DNA from 3 places in the Aquamicrobium sp. YD-1-mutant5 genome. Region 1 is predicted to be linked to each of the others. Evidence: riboswitches for the same ligand, from Rfam matches in the RefSeq annotation. Region 1 holds a riboswitch; each other region holds the start of a gene.
What was found. A riboswitch is a leader RNA that binds a small molecule or an ion and turns the genes downstream of it on or off. The one in region 1 is predicted to bind cobalamin.
Positions count from the first base shown of each region.

Region 2: linked by a shared signal. The riboswitch ahead of AC5XE7_RS05845 (TonB-dependent receptor plug domain-containing protein) and the one ahead of AC5XE7_RS13245 (ribonucleoside-diphosphate reductase subunit alpha) in region 1 are both predicted to bind cobalamin.
Region 3: linked by a shared signal. The riboswitch ahead of AC5XE7_RS00115 (DUF1636 family protein) and the one ahead of AC5XE7_RS13245 (ribonucleoside-diphosphate reductase subunit alpha) in region 1 are both predicted to bind cobalamin.

Region 1 is NZ_JCAKKP010000008.1:114,172-119,495, reverse strand. Features, by position in the region: gene AC5XE7_RS13245 (ribonucleoside-diphosphate reductase subunit alpha) at 1-2,825, opposite strand, end outside; cobalamin riboswitch at 2,929-3,147, opposite strand; gene AC5XE7_RS13240 (glutamine synthetase family protein) at 3,387-4,742, opposite strand; gene der (ribosome biogenesis GTPase Der) at 5,088-5,324, opposite strand, start outside.
Region 2 is NZ_JCAKKP010000003.1:295,752-301,075, reverse strand. Features, by position in the region: gene AC5XE7_RS05855 (FecCD family ABC transporter permease) at 1-76, opposite strand, end outside; gene AC5XE7_RS05850 (ABC transporter substrate-binding protein) at 73-927, opposite strand; gene AC5XE7_RS05845 (TonB-dependent receptor plug domain-containing protein) at 1,063-2,799, opposite strand; cobalamin riboswitch at 3,073-3,270, opposite strand; gene purE (5-(carboxyamino)imidazole ribonucleotide mutase) at 3,396-3,893, shown strand; gene AC5XE7_RS05835 (5-(carboxyamino)imidazole ribonucleotide synthase) at 3,890-4,966, shown strand; gene AC5XE7_RS05830 (fused DSP-PTPase phosphatase/NAD kinase-like protein) at 5,106-5,324, shown strand, end outside.
Region 3 is NZ_JCAKKP010000001.1:21,106-26,429, reverse strand. Features, by position in the region: gene AC5XE7_RS00135 (NADH-quinone oxidoreductase subunit C) at 1-183, opposite strand, end outside; gene AC5XE7_RS00130 (NuoB/complex I 20 kDa subunit family protein) at 190-771, opposite strand; gene AC5XE7_RS00125 (NADH-quinone oxidoreductase subunit A) at 762-1,127, opposite strand; gene AC5XE7_RS00120 (winged helix-turn-helix domain-containing protein) at 1,444-2,646, shown strand; cobalamin riboswitch at 2,663-2,864, shown strand; gene AC5XE7_RS00115 (DUF1636 family protein) at 2,902-3,321, shown strand; gene cobW (cobalamin biosynthesis protein CobW) at 3,318-4,355, shown strand; gene cobN (cobaltochelatase subunit CobN) at 4,390-5,324, shown strand, end outside.

The DNA of each region.
Region 1 (5,324 bases):
ACGATCGGCGTCGCGGCTTCCGCGGCCGCCATGCTGGCCGGCGAAACGGCGTTGAGCTTGCCGTCGGTGCCCTTGAGCGTCGACTTCTCGACATGGGTGGCCGAGCGCGAACGCAGGTAGTAGGTGGTCTTGAGACCCTTCTTCCATGCGAAGCGGTAAAGCTCGTCCAGCTTCTTGCCGCTCGGATTGGCGATGTAGAGGTTGAGCGACTGGGCCTGGTCGATCCACTTCTGGCGGCGGGAGGCCGCCTCGATCAGCCACGAAGAGTCGATCTCGAAGGCGGTTGCGTAGAGTGCCTTGAGATCGTCGGGGATGCGGTCGATCTGGCCCACCGATCCGTCGAAATACTTCATATCGGAGACCATCACCTCGTCCCACAGGCCACGCGCCTTGAGGTCATGGACGAGCTGTGCGTTCACCACGGTGAAGTCGCCCGACATGTTCGATTTGACGAACAGGTTCTGGTAGGCGGGCTCGATCGACTGCGCCACGCCGCAGATGTTGGAGATGGTCGCCGTCGGTGCGATTGCCATGGTGTTGGAGTTGCGCATGCCGGTTTCCTTCACCCGCTCGCGCAGGCTCGCCCAGTCGAGGGTGAAGGTGGAGTCCATGTCCACGCCGGGGCGCGCTTCTTCCAGCAACCTGATGGAGTCGATCGGCAGGATGCCCTTCGACCACAGCGAGCCCTCGAAGCTCGGATAGCGGCCGCGCTCGGCGGCGAGATCCACCGAAGCGGAGATCGCGTGGTAGCTGATCGCTTCCATCGAGCGGTCGGCGAATTCGACAGCCCCTTCCGAAGCATAAGGAATGCGCATCGCCTGCAGCGCGTCCTGGAAGCCCATCAGGCCAAGGCCGACGGGGCGGTGGCGCAGGTTCGAGGCGCGCGCTTCGGGGATGGTGTAGAAGTTGATGTCGATGACGTTGTCGAGCATGCGCATCGCCGTGCCCACGGTCCGGGCGAGGCGGTCGAGGTCGAGACCCTGCTCGGACACGTGATTGGCAAGGTTGATCGAACCCAGATTGCACACAGCAACCTCGTCCTTCGACGTGTTGAGGGTAATTTCCGTGCACAGGTTGGAGGAGTGCACCACACCGACATGGCCCTGCGGCGAACGGATGTTGCACGGATCCTTGAACGTGACCCACGGATGCCCGGTCTCGAACAGCATGGTCAGCATCTTGCGCCACAGGTCGAGCGCGCGGATCTTGCGCCAGACGCGCAGTTCGCCGGCCGCGGCCTTGGCCTCATAGGCTTCATAGGCGTTACGGAAGGCTGTGCCGTAAAGGTCGTGCAGGTCGGGAACCTCGTCGGGCGAGAACAGCGTCCACTCGCCGTCGGCCTCGACGCGCTCCATGAACAGGTCCGGCACCCAGTTGGCCGTGTTCATGTCATGGGTGCGGCGGCGGTCGTCGCCGGTGTTCTTGCGCAGGTCGAGGAATTCCTCGATGTCGACATGCCATGTTTCCAGATAGGCGCAGACCGCGCCCTTGCGCTTGCCGCCCTGATTGACGGCGATGGCGGTGTCGTTGGCCACCTTCAGGAACGGCACCACGCCCTGGCTCTCGCCGTTGGTGCCCTTGATGTGGGCGCCGAGGCCACGAACCGGCGTCCAGTCATTGCCTAGGCCGCCGGAATATTTGGCGAGCAGCGCATTGTCCTTCACGCCCTTGAAGATGGCGTCGAGGTCGTCGCCGATGGTGGTCAGGAAGCAGGACGAAAGCTGCGGCCTGAGCGTACCCGAGTTGAACAGGGTCGGCGTCGAGCACATGAAGTCGAAGGACGACAACAGGTTGTAGAATTCGATGGCGCGCGCCTCGCGGTCGATCTCACGGGCGGCGAGGCCCATGGCGACGCGCATGAAGAACGCCTGCGGCAGCTCGAAGCGTTTGCCCTTGGTGTGCAGGAAATAGCGGTCGTAAAGCGTTTGCAGGCCCAGATACTGGAAATGCAGGTCGCGTTCGGCCTTGAGGGCAGCGCCGATGCGCTTGAGGTCGAAGCGCCCGAGTTCGGGATCGATCAGGTCCGCCTCGATGCCGGTGCGGATGAATTCCGGGAAATAGGTGGCATAGCGCTCGGCCATGTCGGCCTGAGTGGCCTGCTCGGAGCGGCCGGTGACGAAGCTCAGCGCTTCGCGGCGAAGCCGGTCGAGCAGCAGGCGGGCGGAAACGAAGCTGTAGTTGGGCTCGGTCTCGACCAGCGTGCGCGCGGCAAGGATCGGCGCCAGCGACAGTTCATCCTCGGTGATGCCGTCATAGAGATTGCGCAGCGCCTCGTTGAGGATCGGCTGCGGGGAGACAGCCTCCAGCCCTTCGCAGGCTTCCTCGACGATGCGGCGGAAACGGCCCTCGTCCAGCGCAACCTTTTCGCCGGTGGCGCGGGTGACGTGGAGCGACGGCGCGGCGGATTCAGGAGCGGCGGCTTTGGCGGCCGCACGTTCGCGGGCGCGCTCTTCGCGATAGAGAACATAGGCGCGCGCGACCTTGTGGTGTTCCGAGCGCATCAGTGCCAGTTCCACCTGATCCTGCACGTCTTCGATATGGAAGGTGCGGCCTTCGCCGATGCGCCGGGTGAGGTTGCCCACGACCTGCTCGGTCAGGTCCTTGACCACGTCGTGCACGCGGCGCGAGCCGGCCGCCACCGAGCCCTCGACAGCCAGGAACGCCTTGGTCAGCGCGACGGTGATCTTGGTCGGATCGAAGGGCGTGACCGATCCGTTGCGGCGGATGATGCGGTAGCCGGGCTCCGTCGGGGTCCGGGCTTCGTTTTCTATGGAAGGTGGAACCGCATCGGTCCCGTTCGTCTGGAGTGCAGTGGTCGCCGGCATCTTATCCCCGTGGCGCTGTGGACGGGGGAGCTGACGGCAACGCATGCCCGATGGCGTGGCTCAGGCCACGTGGGCAAGCGCACCTCCGGGACACCCCGCCCGAGTTTCGTGCAGTATCACGGCAGGTCTCCTGGCTCACGGCTCATCGTCGCTGTCCGGCCTTCCCGGTGCCTGAAACGCACCAGTGACACGAAAAGGGACAACGACTCACCGTTTACAGTTGCGGGGGCAGCGTCGGATTTCCTCGCAAGGGCACCGACTTCCCTCTTAGCCCTCCAGATCCATATTGGCGCTGAAAGGAACCATGATGGCTACATTTAGTATCAGGAGCCGTTCTGGTGTCAACAGGTTGATTTTGAATTTGATGGATGAATTTATCTTATGCCCACAATCCAAAGGCTGCCTGTGCACAACGTCTTCATCGGAAGTTTTTTTGCCAGACCGGGCAAACGGGGCATTCCTGACGCATTTTGATGCCGTCCGGAACTCCCTGCCGGCGAGAAACACGGGTATAACCACAGGAAGATGCGGCGGCGGAAATTGATCCGCCGCCGGCTGGTATCAGATCGCTTCCAGATAGGTCTCGAATTCGAAATTGTTGACCCTCAGGGCGAAGGTCTCCAGTTCCTGCTTTTTGCACGCGACGAGAGAGCCGCGCAGCGCGTCCGGAAATATCTCCGCGACGAGGTTTCCGTTTTCGAAGCTGGCAATCGCCGAGGCCCAGTCGGGCGGCAGCTTGGTCATGTCGCGTTCGTAAACATCGGTTGTCGCCGGTTCCCCGGGGTTCAGCTGCTTCTCGATGCCGATGAGCGCGGCCCCCAATATGGCAGCCAGCACAAGATATGGATTTGCATCGGCCCCGGCCACGCGATGCTCGATGCGGCGCGCTGCATTTGGACCGCCGGGGATGCGGATCGCCACCATGCGGTTCTCATAGCCCCAGGCAACGGCGGTTGGCGCATGCGAGTTCGGACGCAGGCGGCGGAACGAATTGAAGTGCGGGGCAAACACCAGCGTGCTTTCCGCCATGGCGGCGAGTTGCCCGCCCACCGCATGGCGCAATATGTCGGAGCCGCGCGGCGTGCCGTCATCGAAGACGTTGTTGCCGTCTTCGTCGAGCAGGCTGAAATGGACATGAAACCCGCTGCCGGAGCGCTTGCCATAGGGCTTCGCCATGAAGGAGGCGATGAAGCCGTGCTTGCGCGCGATGCCCTTGACTGTGCGCTTGAAGAGTATGGCGTCGTCGGCGGCGCGCAGTGCGTCGGGAACATGGTTGAGGTTGATCTCGAACTGGCCGACCCCGTTCTCGGCAATGGCCGAGTCGACGGGAATGTCCTGCAGGCGGCAGGCCTCGTAGACTTCGTGCAGGAAACCTTCGAAGTCGTCGATCTCATCGATGGAAAGGGCCGCGTCGGAATCGAGCCGGCGGCCGGTGATCGGCGAGACCGGCCCGCGCGGGCGGGCAGGCTTCGGGTCGACCAGATAAAACTCCAGCTCGGTGGCGACGACCGGCGTCAGCTTCAGCGCCTTGTAGCGGTCGAGAATGCGGGCCAGCGCCCGGCGCGGATCACCAAGGAAGGGCGCGCCGCTTTCATCCGACAGCCAGAGCGGAATGAGCGCAGTGGGATGGGCGGTCCAGTCCATCGGCAGGATGCCGCGACCGGTCCACTGGCAGATGCCATCGGCGTCACCGGTCGAGAAGACCAGCTTGTTGCCGACGATGTCCTCGCCCCAGACGTCGACGCCGCACACCGAGTAGGGCATGCGCAACTTGCCTTCCAGTGCCTTGGCAGCCTGATCGACGGGGATGCGCTTGCCGCGCATGATGCCGTTCAGGTCGCACACCGCGGCCCTCAGGCTGTGGATGTCAGGCCGGCTTTTCAGCCAGTCCAGCACCTCTCTGATCGCTTCACTCAATTGATACCTCCGGGTTGGTTGAACATAGGGTGGCGACGCGCGCGGCTTTTCGGAAGCCACGCGCGTTCGGGCCGGGCATTGCACCGGCAGAATGGATTGCAATGAAAGAATGAGCGGGGTGGTGCTGCGTGCGCGCACCGTTTGTGGCTGGCGGTCGGCCCGACCGTTGTGTCCTGTTCCCAGGAATTTTGATTCGTCCCCATTGAAGCTGCAGGAGACCTGCCGGGACGAGAAATGATGAAATGCGGCCCGTAGCTTCCCCCCGGCCCTGTATTCCGGACCGTTCAGGAACACACTACCCGGCGGCAACAGCCTTGCCAAGCCGGATCAGGAAAGCTCGACCTGTCAGCTCTTCTTGCGGGCGCGGCCGGCAAAGGGGTTGTCGGAGGTGCGCAGCGCCACGCGGATCGGCACGCCGGGCATGTCGAAGGCTTCGCGCAGATTGTTGATCAGATAGCGCACATAGGACTGCGGCATGGCTTCCGGCCGCGAGCAGGAAACGACGAAGCCCGGCGGGCGGGTCTTGGCCTGCGTGACATACTTGACCTTCAGCCGGCGTCCGGCCACGGCGGGCGGCGGATG
Region 2 (5,324 bases), on a different contig from region 1:
GCGACAGCAGGAACAGCACCAGGGTGAGCGCGGCAAGCAGCGCGATCAGGAGATGGTAACGGCGATCGGCGTTCATGGCTGGCTCTGTTCCCCCGCCGCATCCTGCAGCATGAAGGCGGCATCGAGGGTGAAGGGCGCGCCGCAGATCATTTTCGCGACCGGCAGGTCGACGACCTGCTGCCCTGCGAGGGCACGGAAAGCCGGGTGGACGAGGTTTTCCTGCGCCAGCGCCGGTGCGCCGTAATCGCTGCTGGAACGGCCGATCAGATCGGGTTTTGCCATGATGAGCTGCTCCAGCGGCAGGCGCGCCGAGCCGGCGATTCCCAGCCTTTCGGCGATGTTGACCAACCCCGCCGCGGTGAAGATCTCGTTGGCCAGCGTGCCGCTGCCTGCCGTGTAGCTGTTTGGCTCATAGAGCGCGATGGTGCGGCCGGATCGTGGGCCGGTGGCGAGACGCGCAAGGCCGGCGTCCACCTCGGCGACCAGTTCGGCGGCGCGCTGCTGGCGATGGAGGAGTTCACCGATGCGGGCGATATGGTTACGGACATCGTCAAAGGAGGTTGCCGGGGCGAATTCCTCCACCCTGAATCCCAGACGGCGCAGCAGCCCGACGGTGGCGCGCGAGGAGAAGGTGCCGGCGAGAACGAGGTCGGGTTGCATGAGGAAGATTTCCTCGGCAAGCGCGTGATTGATCGCGAAGGCTTCGGCCTGCCGCGCCATCGCCGAGCTGCGCGGGTCGCTGGCCAGCACGGAGACCGAATGAAGCTGCCCTTCGCCTGCAATCAGCATGGCGAGCTGGTCGGTACACAGGTTCAGGGAGACGACGCGGTGGGGCGCGGTATCCTGCGCAAGGGTCGGCATCACGGAAAGACCCAAGGCAAATGCCATCAGCAGATTTGCGCGCCATGCCGCAAAAGTGGCGCGCAAAGGGGAATGCTTTCGGCGGTTGCCTCCTGGCACTAGAGCATTTCCGGTGAAAAAGGGATCACTTCCAATGCTCTATCTCCTTGTTTTCACGCAGTTCCGGACGCAAAACCGCTGCGCACTTTTGCTGGAACTGCTTTAGAACTTCGCCTTGATTCCGGCGAAGGCAGCGATGCCGGGTGTGCCGTAGTCTTTCACGGTCTGGTAGTTCTCGTTGAGCAGGTTTTCACCCCGAAGGTAGATCTGCGTGGACTCGGTGAGTTGGTAGGCGACTTTGGCGTTGAGCAGCACATAATCATCCAGCTTTGCGCCGCCGTCCACGACATCCGCGACGAATTTCACGTCTGCGCCAATGGTCCATTTTTCGGCGGGCCGGGCTTCGGCCGAAAGGACAACGGCATGTCGCGGAATACGGACGTTATGGGTGCCGTCCGCCTTGCGCGAATCCGTGTAGGTGTAGGACCCGCCGAGGTCGAGCCAGCCGGTGGCGGCGTAGGTGAAGGAAGCTTCGACACCTTTCGAGCGCGTGGTGCCGGGAGTTTGCTCATAACCTGAGCCAAATGTAATCAGGTTATCAACGTCAATTCTGAAATAGGTGAGATCGGCAAGCAGCTTGCCTTCAAGCAGTGATTGTTCGATTCCAATATCGAAGCTTTTGCTGGTTTCCGGTTGAAGCCCCGAATTGCCAATTGGGCCCCACTGGCTTGCCGGCGCATACAGTTCATATAGGCTGGGCGCGCGAAAACCTGTTCCATAAGATGAATGAAGGCGGGTTCCTGTGGTGGCAAACAGGTAGGACGCCGTGCCGCGATAGGTGGTGTGGCCGCCGAATTCGGAATGCTCGTCATGGCGAAGTCCAGCGGTGAGCACCAGATCATTCATGGGTTCGAGAACCGCCTGAGCCCACACGCTGGTGAGGTCGAACTTGCCCAGCGGGCTGCCGCCGCCGGCATCGTCGGCTTCCTGTTTTTCATGGTCGAGGCCATATTGCAGGAGAACTCGTTCCGTCGCCTCGAACGATCCCTGATAGTCGATCTTCTGCCGCGTGCCGATGAAGGAACTGGGGGAACCACCCCACACGCTTTCACGGTCCGATTTGAAACCTTGAGCGGAGACGGTGTTCTTCAGCCTGCCGTCCATGAGATCGAAATTGAGGCCGAACCGGCCTCCGGTCATCCTCGCCTGCTCATAGCTGTCGGGATCGTCAGGGCCTGTGCCATCGAACTCGGCCTTGGAATTGAGGTGAAGGATCGAGCCGAAGACCGAAAAGGCTTCGTTGATCCTGTGTTCGGCGGTTAGGTCGATATTCAGACTGTCGAGGCCATCCCGCTCCCGGCCGTCTGCCAGGGCCGAGATGCCGTCGGTGTGCAGTCCCGAGATGTTGCCTGCGAATCCCGATCCTTCGTTCGCAGCCGCAAATCCGTAGCGGCCGCGCACGGTGCCGAAAGAACCGCCCTCGGCCTCAACCGTATGGTGAATGCCGCTGTCCGGTTGGCCGAGTGTCGAGATGTTCACCAGACCGGCTATGGCACTGGAACCGTAGAGGGTGCTCTGGGAGCCCTTCAGAACGTCCACATTGCTGATGCCGCCGGTGAGAAGATACTGGTAATGCGTCAGCACCTGTGTGCCGGTTGGATCGGAAATGTCGATGCCATTGTAGAGCGTCTTGACGTAGCCGGAGCCAAGTCCGCGCACGAAAAGGCCGGTTGTGCCGCCGAGGCCGCCATTTCTGGCAACCGAAACGCCGGGCAGCAGGTTCAGATAGTCGCTGAGGACCGGACGGGATTTCGCCCCGATTTCCGCCTGCGTGATCCGCTCCACCTTCGAGCCGACCTTGTTCTTTTGGGTCGGGGTGCGGTTGGCGGTTACCGAAATCGTCTTCAGCTCGATGAATCGCCGGCCTGCAGACCTTCATCCTGCGCCCGGACAGTACCGGTAAGCGTCAGCGAGCAGATGCTGGCCGCCAGAATCGTTGTTCTCATCGTCATTTCCCCCTGCCGGGCACGGGTGCGCCCGGAAAAACAGCCTTTCACCGGGAACTGGCAGGCAGGGGAGGTGCAGTCTGCACCCCCGGCCGTACCGGCACGCGGCAACACGTTTCGTGTCACCGCTGCGGACGGCCGCGCCCGATCTCACCCCGAGATCAGACATGGGTGACCGGAACCGGCAGGTCTCCTGACTTCCGCGTCATTGCCTCCCGCCGCCTTCCCGGAGCGTCAAGATCCAGTGGCATATCGGGGGAGGCTCGGCGGCTACAGTTGCGGGGGCAGTCGCGGCTTTGCCGGCAATGCGGCAGACCGTGTTCCCTTTTCATCCGTAATCGGAACCAGTTCCGGTTGCGACGCTAAGCATCGCTGGCACGGCGTGTCAATTCGGACAGGACGGGATCAGCAGTGCCCGCCGCACTTCTCGTCCTTGCGGGGGGGCGAAAATTCCGCTACGTCGCCGCTTTAGCTGACGGGAGCAGGCCATTGACCGACCGACAAGCCGATGTCGCCATCATCATGGGCAGCCAGTCTGACTGGGCGACCATGCGCCACGCCGCCGAAACGCTCGCCGAGCTTGGTGTGTCCCACAAAAGCCTCATCGTTTCCGCGCATCGCACGCCGCAACGTCTCTATGACTTTGCCCACGGCGCGAAGGCTGCCGGTTACAAGGTGGTGGTGGCCGGTGCCGGCGGGGCCGCGCATCTGCCGGGCATGACGGCGGCGATGACGTCGCTGCCCGTGTTTGGCGTGCCGGTGGAATCGAAGGCGCTGTCCGGACAGGATTCGCTGTTGTCGATCGTGCAGATGCCGGCCGGCATTCCGGTCGGCACGCTGGCCATCGGCAAGGCCGGCGCGGTCAATGCGGCACTTCTGGCCGCTGCCGTGCTGGCACTCACCGACGATGCGCTGGCCGGGCGGCTGGAAGCCTGGCGCGCCGCGCAGACCGACAAGGTTGCCCTCGAGCCGAAGGACGACGCGTGATGCTGGCGCCCGGATCGACAATCGGCATCGTCGGCGGCGGCCAGCTTGGCCGCATGCTGGCCATGGCCGCCGCCCGCCTCGGTTACCGCATCGCGGTGCTGGAGCCGCAGGCCGATTGCCCGGCCGCGCAGGTGGCGAACCGGCAGATCGTGGCCGCCTATGACGATCCGGCCGGGCTGGCCGAACTGGCCGCAATCAGCGATGTCATAACCTATGAGTTCGAGAATGTGCCGGTGGAGGCCGCCGAGAGGCTCGCCGGGCGCGTGCCCGTGCTGCCGCCGCCCCGCGCGCTGGAGGTGTCGCAGGACCGGCTGAGCGAAAAGCAGTTCCTCAACGGCATCGGTATCGACACGGCCCCCTTCCTTGCCGTCGACAGCGACGCGGACCTTGCGTCCGCCCTGCACAGCTTCGGCGGCAACGGCGTGCTGAAGACGCGCCGCATGGGCTATGACGGCAAGGGCCAGCGCGTGTTTCGCCATATGGAAAGCGGCAGCTATTCCGGCGTCTTCGAGGCGATGGGGTCGGTGCCGCTGATCCTCGAAGGGCTCATTTCCTTCGGGTGCGAGATTTCGGTGATCGGTGCGCGGGGCGCGGACGGCAGGGTGGAGACCTATGCGCCGGCGCGCAACGTCCATCGCGACGGCATCCTGCACACCTCCACCGTGCCTGCCGCCGTTCCCGACACTACCGCCGACGTTGCGCGGGCGGCAGCCGCCTCGATACTCGAAGCGCTCGGCTATGTGGGCGTCATCGGCGTGGAGTTCTTCGTGCTGGACGACGGGTCGGTGCTGGTCAACGAGATCGCGCCGCGGGTGCACAATTCAGGCCACTGGACCGAAGCCGCCTGCGTCGTTTCGCAGTTCGAACAGCACATCAGGGCCATTGCCGGGTTGCCGCTGGGCGACACGCGCCATCACAGCGCCTGCGTGATGGAGAACCTGATCGGCGACGATGTCGCGCGCGTGCCTGAACTCGTGGCGGAACCGGACGTCCTTGTCCATCTCTATGGAAAGGCAGAGGCGCGTCCCGGCCGCAAGATGGGCCATTTCACCCGCCTGACCGGCCGCAACTGAGCCTGCGGCAATGGCCGTACGGCGCATTCTTGTTCCTGTCGCAATTCGCTGTCAGGAGTAGCCGGGATCAAAGGCGGGGAAGTCTGCATTGCGACGTATATGGGTATTCGCCGCCGTATTGCTCGGCGCCCCGCTGTTGATGGGCGCTCATATGGGCGTGCAGCAATTGCTCGGCAACTTCCATGAGGTGATACCGGGCGAATTCTACCGCTCCGGACAACCGGACGGGGACGACGTCGCGGCCTATGCGGACCGCTACCGGATCCGCACCATCATCAACCTGCGCAACGAGACCCCCGATGCCGAAGCGCTGGCAGCGCGCGCGGCGGCGGAGGGCCGTGGCATCAGGATCATCGAT
Region 3 (5,324 bases), on a different contig from region 1:
CGACACGTCGATGATCGACACGAAGCCGCAGGATTCGTCATCGCGCAGGAAACGCGAAATCTTCACGATATCTGCCGGCGCAACGGTGATCGTCAGCTCGCCATAGGCAAGCTCGCTGTGCAGGACCTCGACACCACCCCTCGATGCGATGTGGGCGGCAAGCTCTGTGAGTGCTTCACTCATATTTCATCACCGCTCGATCGTACCCGTGCGCCGGATCTTCTTCTGCAGGAGAAGAATGCCGTAGAGCAGCGCCTCGGCTGTGGGCGGGCAGCCCGGTATGTAGATATCGACCGGCACGATGCGGTCGCAGCCGCGAACCACCGAATAGGAATAGTGATAGTAGCCGCCGCCATTGGCGCAGGAGCCCATGGAGATCACATAGCGCGGTTCCGGCATCTGGTCGTAGACCTTGCGCAGCGCCGGGGCCATCTTGTTGGTCAGCGTACCGGCCACGATCATGATGTCGGACTGGCGCGGCGAAGCGCGCGGCGCGACGCCGAAGCGCTCGCTGTCGTAATGCGGCATGGCGGTGTGGATCATCTCCACCGCGCAGCAGGCCAGACCGAAGGTCATGTACATCAGCGAGCCGGTGCGCGCCCATGTGATGAGCGCCTCGGTCGAAGTGACGAGAAAGCCCTTGTCGGCCAGCTCGTCGTTGATGCCGATGAAGAAAGGATCATCCGAACCGACCGGCTTTCCGGTACGCGGATCGAGGATACCCTTAGGCTGCGGCGCGACGAGCGTGCCGGAATCGCTGATCAATCCCATTCCAGCGCCCCTTTCTTCCACTCATATATGAAGCCGATGGTGAGAACGCCAAGGAACACCATCATCGACCAGAATCCGAGCATGCCGATATCGCCGAACGAAACCGCCCACGGGAACAGGAACGCCACCTCCAGATCGAAGATGATGAACAGGATCGACACCAGATAGAAGCGGATGTCGAACTTCATGCGGGCATCGTCGAACGAGTTGAAACCGCACTCGTAGGCCGACAGCTTTTCAGGATCGGGGTCGCGATAGGCCACCAGGAAGGGAGCCACGATCAGCGCCAGTGCGATCACCAGTGCCACGCCGATAAAGATGACGATCGGCAGATACGAACTTAGCAACTCGTTCATGCTGCAACTTTCCGTTGGCGGCGGATCCGCCTGAGACTAGCGCAGCCGGCCCTGTTACGGAAGCGTGACAGATTTGCCCTGGAACCTCTTCGGCCCCATGCTGCAACGCGGCGAGGGTTAGCGCAGGCGGATGGCCGAAGCAAGTCAAACCTTGTTCAAAACGCTGCACTGCACACTATCTGCGACAAAACTGATCATCTTTGATTTCCTTCACTTTTTACTCCACTTTTAGTCCTGACAGTATTCCCGGGGTTTAGCTGGTAGCGTGCAGGAATCGGGCTGCTGTAAACCATGACTCCAGATAGGCTTGGATCATATGAAGGAAACCATTTCCCCCGCCCTTGCACGTCGCATTGCGCTGGCCGCGCAGGGCTTCGGCGCGCCTCGCGCAAAAAGTGCACCCGACCGCCGACACGTCTCCCGTGTCGTTTCCCGCACCGCACTTTTCCAGATCGACTCGGTCAGCGCCGTGGTGCGGGCGCACTATATGCCGCTTTATTCGCGGCTTGGCCCCTACCCGCTTTCGCTGCTCGACGACGCGGCCCGTCCGGGAGCGAAGCGCCAGCTTTTCGAATACTGGGCGCATGAGGCCTCGCTGCTGCCGCTGGAGACCTATCCGCTGTTGCGATGGCGCATGGAAAGGGCAGAGCGCGGCGAGGAGATGTATCGCGGACTGGCCAGGTTCGGCCGCGAGCGCGCGGATTTCATCGCGGAGATATTTCGCGAAGTTGAAACGCGCGGCCCGCTCGCCGCCTCCGACATGGACGGCCACAAGGGCTCCGGCGGCTGGTGGGGCTGGAGCGAGGCAAAGATGGCCTTTGAGTGGCTGTTCTGGGCGGGAAGAATCACCACCGCCCACAGGCGCGGGTTCGAGCGGGTCTACGATCTGCCGGAACGCGTTCTGCCCCGGGCAGTCCTCGACCTGCCGGTTCCCTCTCCGGCGGATGCCCAGCGCGAATTGCTGCGCATTTCCGCGCGCGCCCATGGCATCGCCACCGCCGCCTGCCTGCGCGATTACTTTCGACTTGCCGCGACCGAGACCGCACCGCTCATCGCTGATCTTGTCGAGGAAGGGGAATTGATTCCCGTCACCGTCAAAGGATGGAGCAGGCAAGCCTATCTGCACCGCGACGCGCGTCTGCCGCGCAGGATCGAGGCCCGCACCCTGCTCGCCCCTTTCGACCCGCTGGTGTTCGAGCGGGACCGCACCGAAAGCCTGTTCGGCTTCCGCTACCGGATCGAGATCTACACGCCGGCCGAAAAGCGGCAATATGGCTATTATGTCCTGCCCTTTTTGCTGGGCGACAGGATTGTCGCACGCGTCGATCTGAAAGCGGACCGACCCGCCGGCATTCTGCGCGTCCATGCCGCCTATGCCGAACCCGACGCACCGCCCGAAACCGCAGCCGCACTTTGCGAAGAGCTGGACCAGATGCGCCAGTGGCTGCAACTCGATCGCATGGAAATCACCCCGGCCGGCAGCCTCGGACCTGCGCTGTCCGCCATCGCCGCGCGTTGACAGTGCGACCCGCCCAAGCCTAAATCCCCGCGACGGTCTCCTCTTTCAAAGAAGGGGAGCTAAGAGGGAACGCGGTGAGGGATTTTTCCCGACTCCGCGGCTGTGCCCGCAACTGTAAGCGACGAGCCCTTGCCGGCAGCCACTGGGTTATCCCCGGGAAGGCGGCATCAGGGCGATGACCCGCAAGCCAGGAGACCTGCCGTCTGTACGAGAAAAGCCGCAAGCCTGGCGGGTGTCCCGGGCAAGGAGCGTATTTTGGACAGCAATCCCGCCGCCTGCGAAACCGGCCAGTCCGGCAACCGGACCAGCGACACCACGATCATCGTCTGCATTTCCTGTCGCGACGCCAGCGGCTCGGATACGCATCCGCGCGCCGGTGAGAAGCTGGCCGAAAACACGCGCCGCGCCGCCGCCGGCCAGCCAGTCGAGGTGCGCACGGTGGAATGCCTCGGCAACTGCAAGCGCCGCCTCAGCGCCTCCATCCTGCACGACGGGGCCTGGAGCTATGTCTTCGGCGACCTCGCCGAGGACAGCGGCGCCGATCTGGTGATCGGCGCGTGTCAGCTGGCCAACGCCGAAGACGGAAAAATTCCGTGGCGCGGCCGCCCAGACTCACTCAAGCGCGGCCTTGTCGCGCGCATTCCTCCCCTGACCCTTCTGAAGGACCAATCATGACCGCAAACGCCACCCGCGTGCCCTGCACCGTCGTCACCGGCTTCCTCGGCGCCGGCAAGACCACGCTGATCCGCAACCTGCTCGAACAATCCGCAGGCAAGCGGCTCGCCCTCATCGTCAACGAATTCGGCGATGTCGGCGTCGATGGCGAAATCCTGAAAGGCTGCGGCATCGACACCTGCCCCGAGGAAAACATCGTCGAACTGGCCAATGGCTGCATCTGCTGCACGGTTGCCGACGATTTCGTGCCGGCGCTCGACCAGATCCTGTCGCGCACGCCTAAGGTCGACCACATCCTGATCGAAACCTCCGGCCTCGCTTTGCCGAAGCCGCTGGTGCAGGCATTCCAGTGGCCGAGCGTGAAAAGCCGCGTCACCGTCGACGGCGTCATTGCCGTGGTCGATGGCCCGGCCCTTGCCGAGGGCAAGGTTGCCTCCGACATGGACGCGCTTGCCGCCCAGCGCGCAGAAGACGAGTCGCTCGACCATGACGACCCGATCGAGGAGGTCTTTGAGGATCAGGTCGCCTGCGCAGACCTCATCATCCTCTCCAAGAACGATCTGCTCGATGAAGCCGCCGCCGGGCGCGCCCGCAGGATCGTCGATGCCCATATCGGGCCGGCGGTGAAGGTGGTTCCGTCCGAGCACGGCAAGGTCGATCCTTCAATCCTGCTCGGCCTCGGTCTCGCCGTCGAGGACGACATCGAAAACCGCAAGTCGCATCATGACGGCGTCGGCGATCACGAGCACGACGATTTCGACACCTTTATCGTCGACATCGCTGCTGTCACCGATCCCGAGGACCTCGCCCGCCGCATCGCCATCGCTGCCGAGCAGCAGGACGTGCTGCGCGTCAAGGGTTTCGTGGACGTTGCGGGCAAGCCGATGCGCCTGCTGGTTCAGGCTGTTGGTGCGCGCGTCAATCATTATTATGATCGCGCCTGGACGGCGCAGGACGAGCGCCGTTCGCAGCTGGTCGTCATCGGCCTGAAAGGTCTCGACCAGCCGGCGATCGAGAAGATACTGGCGGGCTGAACACGGCAGGCGCGCCGCTCATCAGGATTGAACCATGCATATCCTGACCACCACCTCCGCCTCGCTCGATGACGTCATCGAGCCGGTCGACCTGCGCCAGACGCCAGGCGAGGTGGTGGCGCTGTCCTTTACCGACAGCGATCTGGCCGCCCTGGCCTCCGCGTGGAAAGCCGACGCGGATCGCCTGCCCTCGATGCGGCTGGCGGCCCTGCGCGACCTGCGCCACCCCATGTCGGTCGATCTGTGGGTGGACAGCGTCGCCAGCCACGCAAAGGTCATTCTGGTACGTCTTCTGGGCGGCTATGACTGGTGGCGCTATGGCTGCGACCAGCTTGCCGCCATCGCCCGCGCCAAAGGCATCAGGCTGGCACTGCTGCCCGGCGAATGCCGCGACGAGGACGAGCGGCTGGCGCAGGCCTCCACCCTGCCCAGCGAGGAACTTTCCCTGCTGCTGGGCTATTTCCGCGAAGGCGGCCCGGCCAACATGCAGGCGCTGGTGCGCCGTCTGGCAAGGCTGGCCGGCCATGAGGCCGATGCTGCGGCTCCCACGCCGGTGCCGCGGGCCGGCTATTACGAACCCGGAACAGGCGTTGTCGAAACACCGCTGCTGGCGGACGACAAATCTGCATCCGTCGTGCCGATCCTGTTCTACCGTTCCATGCTGCTGGCGAACGACATCGCCCCCATCGATGCGCTGACGACGGAACTGCGCCGCACCGGCATCGCGGCAGTGCCTGTCTTCGTCTCCAGCCTGAAAGACGCAGCCTCTCTCGGCTTTGTCGAAGAGGCAATCGCGGCTCTGCAACCAGCAGCCATCGTCACCGCCACGGCCTTCGCTTCAGGTGCCGAACCGGGTGCGGAAACGCTGTTCGACCGCACCGGCATTCCGGTGTTTCAGGTGGTCGTCGCCACGACAAAACGCGAGGCTTGGGAAAGCGGCCAGCGCGGCCTTGCGCCCGCCGATCTCGC